DNA from 2 places in the Aedoeadaptatus ivorii genome. Region 2 is predicted to be linked to the other one. Evidence: a T-box and tRNA genes for the amino acid it is inferred to sense, from the RefSeq annotation. Region 2 holds a T-box; the other holds one or more tRNA genes.

Region 1 (3,940 bases), on a different contig from region 2:
CCCCTTCGCGGTCGCCGAAACGCGGCGCTTGTACTATAATATGTAAGAGAAATACAAGGAGGCAATATGGAATATAAGCACAGAGCCGTCGTTATGGGCACAAACTACTATATCGGCCTGGCCATCGTCCGCAATCTCGGACGCCACGGCATCCCCGTAACGACCATGGACTACGAACCCTCTCCCTACGGGATCAGCCGGTACGCCGACGAAGCCCTGTTGGTGCCCCACTACGAAAAGGAAGAAGAAAAGCTGATCGAGACCATGGTAGAATACGCCGAGAGTCTCGACGTAAAGCCCGTTCTCTTCCTCTCCAGCGACCCCTATGTGGAGTTTTTGGACCGCAACTTCGAGGTCTTAAAAAAACATTATCTCTTCGCCACCGAAGAAGCGGGGCTCCTCTCCCGCCTGATGGACAAAGATATCCTCGTCGAATACACCGATCGCTACGGCATCCCCACTCCGGAAAAAATACTCTGTAACGAAGACAATCTCGTAGAACGGGTGGCAAAAGAGATCGGCTACCCCTGTATCTTAAAGCCCAAAAACTCCGCCGAATTCGTACGGATGTTTCGGGAAAAGGCGTTCTTCCTCGAAGACGAGGCCATGCTCAAAGACAAGATCGGCCGCATCGACGACCTCTCTTCCTGCTTTATACAGCGCATCATCCCGGGCCCGGAGAGCAATTGTTACAGCGCCGACGTCTATTACGGCCCCAACACCGAATTGATGGGCTATCTCACCACCGAAAAAATTCGCCAATGGCCCAACAACTTCGGGGCCAGTACCTACGCCAAGCAAAAGTGGATCCCCGAACTGATCCCCCTCGTCGATCCCCTCTTTCAGGGCGTCGACTTTCGCGGGTTTGCCGAAGTGGAGCTCAAGCGCGACGAATTCAGCCAAAAAGTCTATCTGATCGAAATCAATGTGCGCTTTATTAACTTTACCGAAATGCTCTGCCACCTCGGATTCGAGACCCCCTATATGCACTATATGGACGTGACCGGCGGCGAAATTCCTAAAAAATTTATCCGCCACGACACCAACTGCCATTGGAAATACAAACACGAGGACATCTCTGCCGTACGCGGGTACTTGAAGAGCGGCCAAATGAGCCCCGCAAAAATCATCTCCGATTACCGATTCCGCAAAGTCAACTCCACCTGGGCGTGGGACGATATGGGACCGGGTTTTCACTACTTCGGCCACCTGGTGGGAAAGGCGCTGAAAAAAATTCCGGCGCGACTCGCTCGAAAAAAATAAGAAAAAACGATGCACGTGCACTGACCTCCAAAAGTTGGACCTAGAAAACCAACTTTTGGGGTCTTTTTATAGCAAAATACAGTTATGAATTGAAGCGTAAAATTGTGTATGAATATTTAAGCGGAAAAGCAAGCTATCCGCAACTTGAAAACAAGCACGGTATAGACAGTGGATCAACTTTTTCCTATAGATTTATGAATATATTATTTTCCCGTGAATTATTCTCAATTATTCTATAAATTATATCAATTTCTCTTTAATTTAAGTCTTGCTTACCGTATTATATTGTTAAAGATGAACAACGAGATGTCGTGGCTGAAATAGAGAAAGGTCAAACCGTTGTTGTTAAGGGCGAAGTTACGGATGTCGGAGAGGTCCTCGGATACTCCATGAAGATTGACAGTATCGCTGCACAATAATACCTTAAAGATATTGTACGGAAAACAAAGACAATAACCACGGATCTAAGCAGGATTTCAAGCGAGATTTCACTCCATATAGCAAAAACATAAAACTATGAGCATGAAAAAACCGGCTCCATTGCAATACTGTCGCAATGAAGCCGGTTTTACTTTGGCGGAGCGGGTGGGATTCGAACCCACGTGCCCGTGAAGGCAAACTGATTTCGAGTCAGCCCCGTTATGACCACTTCGATACCGCTCCGTATGGCGCAAAGCCGGAACACTTCTATTATACAAGAAAATCACTTGTTTTTAAAGTGCGATTTACAATGCGCCCGTATTTTTAGTATTGAACGTGGATAGCCGGGTTGATATTTTTGCCGTTTTCGATGATTTCAAAGTGCAGGTGGGGTCCGGTAGAGCGTCCGGTGCTACCCATCTTTCCGACGGATTGTCCCTGTCCTACCATATCGCCCACCTTGACGTCGACGCGGCTCAAGTGCGCGTAGCGGGTCTTGTATCCGTTTTGGTGGTCGATTTCGACGAGGTTGCCATAGGTACCGGCACGTCCGGCGCGGGTAATGACGCCGCCGTCGGAGGCGATGATGTCGGTCCCGACGCAGTTGGCGACATCGATGCCGTAGTGGAAGCGTCCCCAACGCGGTCCGTAAGGAGAGGTGAGGCGACCCACGGCGGGGTGAATAAAGCTGTTGGTCTGTGCGCCCTTTTTGGTGCCCACGAGGACGACTTCCGCAACGGGTTCGGCGCTCATGCGGCTGCCTTCGGTGACGGAAGAGACGATGCGGCCGTCGACTTTGGTGGTCAGCACGCGGCTTTCCATTTTGCCATTTACGCCGGCCTGTTCGACGGTTTTTTGGTTTTCAAAGCGTTCCGGGTCTTCCTTGGTCACGGTGGCGAAGGGAATGTCGGTCACGGTGGTGGCGATCTCTTCGATTTCCGCCTTGATCATGGGCGCCGGTTGCAGGACGACGAGTTTGGTGCCCTTGGTAACGGGGTCTTCCCAGTTTTCGTTCAAGGCCTTGATCTCGTCTAGGGTCATTTTAAAGCGCTTTGCGATGGATTCCAAGGATTCGGTCTCTTCGGCGACATACAATGCCTCTTCGCGGCCGCCTTGGGTCAGAAGCACAAAGGCTTCGTCGACGGTCTTTACATCGCCTTCTTCGGCGCCGCTATCTTTGACCGAGAGGGCAGGTTCCAGTCGGAAGTTTACGATCTCGGATCCTTCGGTTTGGAAGCTCTTTTGTAATTTTTGAATTAAGGCTTCGTAATCTTTTTGACTCTGCATGCGGAAGGTCGGATTGTCGCCGACGTATACGGTGACTTCCGATGCCTTTTTTGCTTCGGTCGCGTTTTCCGTCGCGGGACGTGCGGCGATATCCTGTGCCGATGCGGCGAGGGCGGTGCTATGTAACCCGCCGAATGCCAGGGCTACGGCCAATCCCGCCGTGACATATGCTCGTTTCATTTCGTATCTCATCTTCATCCAACTTTCTAATATCATTCTGTAAAAATTAATTCCTGAAAAAATAAAATGCGCTTCGTTACTTTTTTGTAACTCTTTCGACGCGCGAGATCTATTATAACAGAGATTTCGCCGCTGTCTATGGCGAAATCGGGTCAGAATGATTACAGTTGAATGACATACGTATGCAAAATGTTCGTAAAGTTCCGCCCGTCCTCTTTATCTTCTCTTTACATATACAAAAAAACGAGAGGATCGCGTTTCGTGTGGTAGATATATTTGCGCACAAAAAAAAAGAAGGCCGAAGCCTTCTTTTTTCTGCGAATGGAGTGTATGGCGCGCGTTAAATGGCGCAGGGACTGTAACCGCAGTCGGCGCACTCCGCGCAGCCGCCGCTGTGGTGCATGCTGCCGCCGCACATGGGGCAGACGTCGGGGTTTTCGCTCATCTGTTTGGCGACTTCCCGATTGAGCTCGTCCTGCAGCTCTTGTATGCGGTCTTTGCCGTCTTTCTTTTCCTCGGTGATCAGAATGCCGCTGCGGGCACAGCCGTCCCGATAGATGGTAACGCCCTTAAGGCCCATTTCCCAGGCGTAGACGTAGAGGTCTTCTACCTCTTCGACGGTAAATTCCTTGGGCACGTTGACGGTAGAGGAGATGGACGCGTCGATAAATTGTTGCCAGGTGGACTGCACATTGATCCGGTCTTTGTAGTTCAGATTGGACGTGGTAATGACGTAATCCGGCAGCTCGTCCTCCTGAGAGAGGCCCTTGGCTTCCATCAGATCGCGCAC
Region 2 (3,940 bases):
CAAGAGCTTTATCCCCATCTTGATCGGCACCGGCTGTTCCGTGCCGGGCATTATGGCCACCCGAACCATCGAAAATGAGCAAGACCGCCGTATGACGATTATCGTGGCGAGCTTTATGCCCTGCGGCGCCAAGACCGACATCATCACGCTATTTGTGGCCGCCTTCGGCATTTGGTATCTGGCGCCCATCGCCTATTTCAGCGGAATCCTCGCGGTCATTCTGTCGGGGCTGATTCTCAAAAAGACATCGCTCTTTCAAGGCGAGCCGGCGCCCTTTGTTATGGAGCTGCCGGAGTACCACATCCCCTCGGCAGAAAATGTGTTCAAGAGCGTCTGGAGTCGCTGTAAGGCATTCGTCAAAAAGGCGGGTACGATTATCCTCTTGGCGAGCGTCGCCATTTGGCTTTTGCAAAATATCTCCATTCACGGCGAATTCGTCGAATTTGCCGATTCGAGCGACAGCATTCTCGCCGCCTTGGGACAGGTCTTTGCGCCGATCTTTGCGCCCCTGGGCTTCGGCAACTGGATGGCCACCGTCGCAAGCGTCATGGGCCTGGTCGCCAAAGAAGCGGTGGTCTCTACCTACGGCGTGATCAGCGGCTTGGGAGAAGAGGCCGCCGGGGCGGGCCTTCTCGCCTTTATCGGCGGACAGTTTACCCTGTGGAGTGCCATCAGCTTTATGTTGTTTAACCAACTGAATATCCCCTGTTTTGCCGCCATCGGCGCCATCAAAGGGGAGATGCGCTCGAGAAAGTGGACGACTTTTGCCCTCGTGTACCAAACGCTGTTTGCCTATGTAATCGCCCTGATCGTTTATCAACTGGGCGTATTCTTTACCGGCGGCGGCTTCGGCATCTTTACGGCGATCGCCTTCGTCTTGATCGCGGGCATAGTGTGGGCGATCTTTCGAAAACCCGCGAAACCGGCGGCGCGCCCTTCTGTGGACCGGGCGCTGTCATAAGGAGGATAGGATGGGAAATATACTGGTAGGCGGATTGCTGATCGCGGCCATCGCATGGGCCGTGCGCTCTGTCAAAAAGAGCGGCGGCGGTTGCGACAGCTGTGCAGGTTGCAGTGGACAATGCCATAAAGGCTGAGAACGGAGCGGTTTTGCCGCTCCTTTTTTTGGGAAAAGGCGCTGCAAAATTCAAAGTAAAACACTATGATTTGCAAAAAATATTCCTATAAAACGAAATTATTTACGTTTTCGTCTTGAATTTCTCATAGCGGATGCTATAATGAAATCAGGAAGTGAATCATGTGATCGACTTTTCGATTACATAACTGAGTTTTTTGGAGGTATTTGATTATGGCACATAAAATTACCAGCGAATGCATCGCTTGCGGCGCTTGCAAACCCGAATGTCCCGTAGACTGCATCAGCGAAGGCGACATCTACTCCATCGATGAAAATGCTTGCATCGACTGCGGTTCCTGCGCAGCTGTTTGCCCCACCGGCGCTGCACAACCCGAATAAATATTACAAAAAAAGGCGCGATACGCGTCTTTTTTTATGTGCTGTTTTCAAAGATCGACGCAGAACTTTGCAAGAAAATTGATCTGTGGTATACTTATTTTGTATCAAGTGAATATCGACGAAGATGAGGAGCAGTAGCAAAGAAAGCGTGCCAGAGAGTCTGCGGTAGCTGTGAGCAGATACGCGGCATTTGTGAATCCACCTCGGAGTCTGTGCAAGGAAGCGAATCGCCTCGGCGATTAATTTGGGTGGCAACGCGGGTCCGTCTCGTCCCATTAGGGACAGGCGGCCTTTTTTTTATTGGAGGAGGAAATATGTTAGACATTCGCTTTATTCGGGAAAATCCCGACGTGGTCAAAAAAAATATGGAGAAGAAGTTTCAACACGACAAACTTCCCTTGGTCGACGAGCTCATCCGCTTGGATGTGGAAAACCGTTCGGCCAAGACCGAAGGAGACCAACTGCGCTCCGACAGAAATAAGCTGTCCAAATCCATCGGCGCGCTGATGGGGCAGGGCAAAAAAGACGAAGCCGAAGAAACCAAGGCCAAGGTAAAGGCGATCAACGATCGCATCGAAGCGTTGGAAAAAGAAGAAGGGGAAAAATCCGAACGAATTCGCGAGATTCAAATGGCGATTCCCCAAATTATCGACGATTCCGTGCCCATCGGCAAAGACGACACGGAAAACGTAGAAGTGGATCGATTCGGCGAACCGGTGGTGCCCGATTACGAAGTGCCCTACCATATCGACATTATGGAGAGCCTAAACGGCGTCGATCTCGACAGCGCCCGCAATACCTCCGGCAGCGGCTTTTACTATCTGAAGGGCGATGTGGCGCGCTTGCACTCGGCGATCCTCTCCTATGCCCGCGATTTTATGATCGACAAGGGCTATGAGTACCATATTCCGCCCTATATGATCCGCGGCAATGTGGTCAGCGGCGTTATGAGCTTTGCGGAAATGGAAAACATGATGTATAAAATCGAAGGCGAAGATCTGTATCTGATCGGCACCAGCGAACACTCCATGATCGGAAAATACATCAACACCATCACCGAAGAGCACACCCTTCCGCACCGCTTGACGAGCTATTCCCCCTGCTTCCGCAAGGAAGTTGGCGCCCACGGCATCGAGGAGAGAGGGGTATACCGAATTCACCAATTCGAAAAGCAAGAAATGGTCATTATCTGTAAGCCCGAAGAGAGCATGGCATTCTATGACGAACTGTGGAACAACACCGTGGAATTTTTCCGCAGCCTCGAGATCCCCGTGCGCACCCTGGAATGCTGCTCCGGCGACTTGGCGGATCTGAAGGTCAAGAGCGTCGATGTGGAAGCATGGTCCCCGCGGCAGAAAAAATACTTCGAAGTCGGCAGCTGCTCCAACTTGGGCGATGCCCAGGCGCGCCGCTTAAATATCCGCGTCCGCGGCGAAGATGGAAAATTGTATTTGGCGCATACCCTGAACAACACCGTCGTCGCCCCGCCCAGAATGCTGATCGCCTATCTGGAAAACCACCTGCAGGAAGACGGCACGGTCTTTATTCCCGAACCCCTGCGTCCCTATATGGGCTTTAAGGAACGGATCGAAAAGAAATAAATTGACGATCCCCAAAAGCCTTTGATATACTATCCCCACAAGAGGGAGTAACAGCAACACTTAGTCGTCAATTCGGTTATGCCCGGCTAAGTACCGCATCTGCGGTTGTGAGACTTTTGTCCTATGGGCAAAAGTCTCTTTTTTATCGAAAAGGAGGCACCTTTGGAATGGTATAGGACGAGTACCCGGGACGTACTCAAAGAATTATCCGCCGATCCCGAGGCGGGGCTCAGCGCATCGGCGGTGGAGACCCGGCTTTCGGAATACGGCCGCAATGAATTGAAAGAGGAAAAAAAGAAGCCCTTTATCAAAAAGCTGGCGGAACAATTCCTCGACCCCATGATTATTATTTTGCTCCTCGCCGCAATCATCTCGGGCGTGGTGGGAGAAGCCGTAGACTCGGTGATTATCCTCGCCATCGTCATCGTCAATGCCCTGTTGAGCATTTTTCAGGAAGGGAAGGCGGAGGAGGCCATCGCCGCCTTAAAGAAGATGAGTTCGCCTACGGTGAAAGTGGTGCGCGACGGCAGAATATCGGAAATCCAGTCCACCGAACTGGTGCCGGGCGATCTCGTCATCCTCGAGACCGGCGACATCGTGCCGGCGGATATGCGCCTGATCGAAAGCAGCAACTTAAAGATCGATGAATCCTCCCTGACCGGGGAATCCGTCGCGGTGGAAAAGGACGCCGCCGTCACCATGGATGAAGAAGTGGGGATCGGCGACCGCGTGAACTACGCCTACTCCGCTTCGATCGTAAACTACGGCCGCGGCAAGGGCGTCGTCACCGAGACGGGCCTAAATACCGAGATCGGAAAGATCGCGACCACACTCTCCACCATGGAAGAGGAAGAAACGCCGC

The links. A T-box is a leader RNA that pairs with one kind of tRNA and senses whether it is charged. The one in region 2 lies ahead of serS (serine--tRNA ligase), so its partner is inferred to be a tRNA-Ser.
Region 1: it has a tRNA-Ser gene. The T-box ahead of serS (serine--tRNA ligase) is inferred to sense a tRNA for this amino acid. The anticodon was not compared.

Annotation. Positions count from the first base shown of each region.
Region 1 is NZ_JAUSWF010000005.1:58,359-62,298, reverse strand. Features, by position in the region: gene QO008_RS04575 (carboxylate--amine ligase) at 67-1,263, shown strand; tRNA gene QO008_RS04570 (tRNA-Ser) at 1,838-1,926, opposite strand; gene QO008_RS04565 (peptidoglycan DD-metalloendopeptidase family protein) at 2,008-3,150, opposite strand; gene QO008_RS04560 (adenosylcobalamin-dependent ribonucleoside-diphosphate reductase) at 3,491-3,940, opposite strand, start outside.
Region 2 is NZ_JAUSWF010000008.1:85,642-89,581, forward strand. Features, by position in the region: gene feoB (ferrous iron transport protein B) at 1-961, shown strand, start outside; gene QO008_RS06625 (FeoB-associated Cys-rich membrane protein) at 972-1,097, shown strand; gene QO008_RS06630 (DUF362 domain-containing protein) at 1,310-1,477, shown strand; T-box leader at 1,590-1,755, shown strand; gene serS (serine--tRNA ligase) at 1,792-3,078, shown strand; gene QO008_RS06640 (calcium-translocating P-type ATPase, SERCA-type) at 3,241-3,940, shown strand, end outside.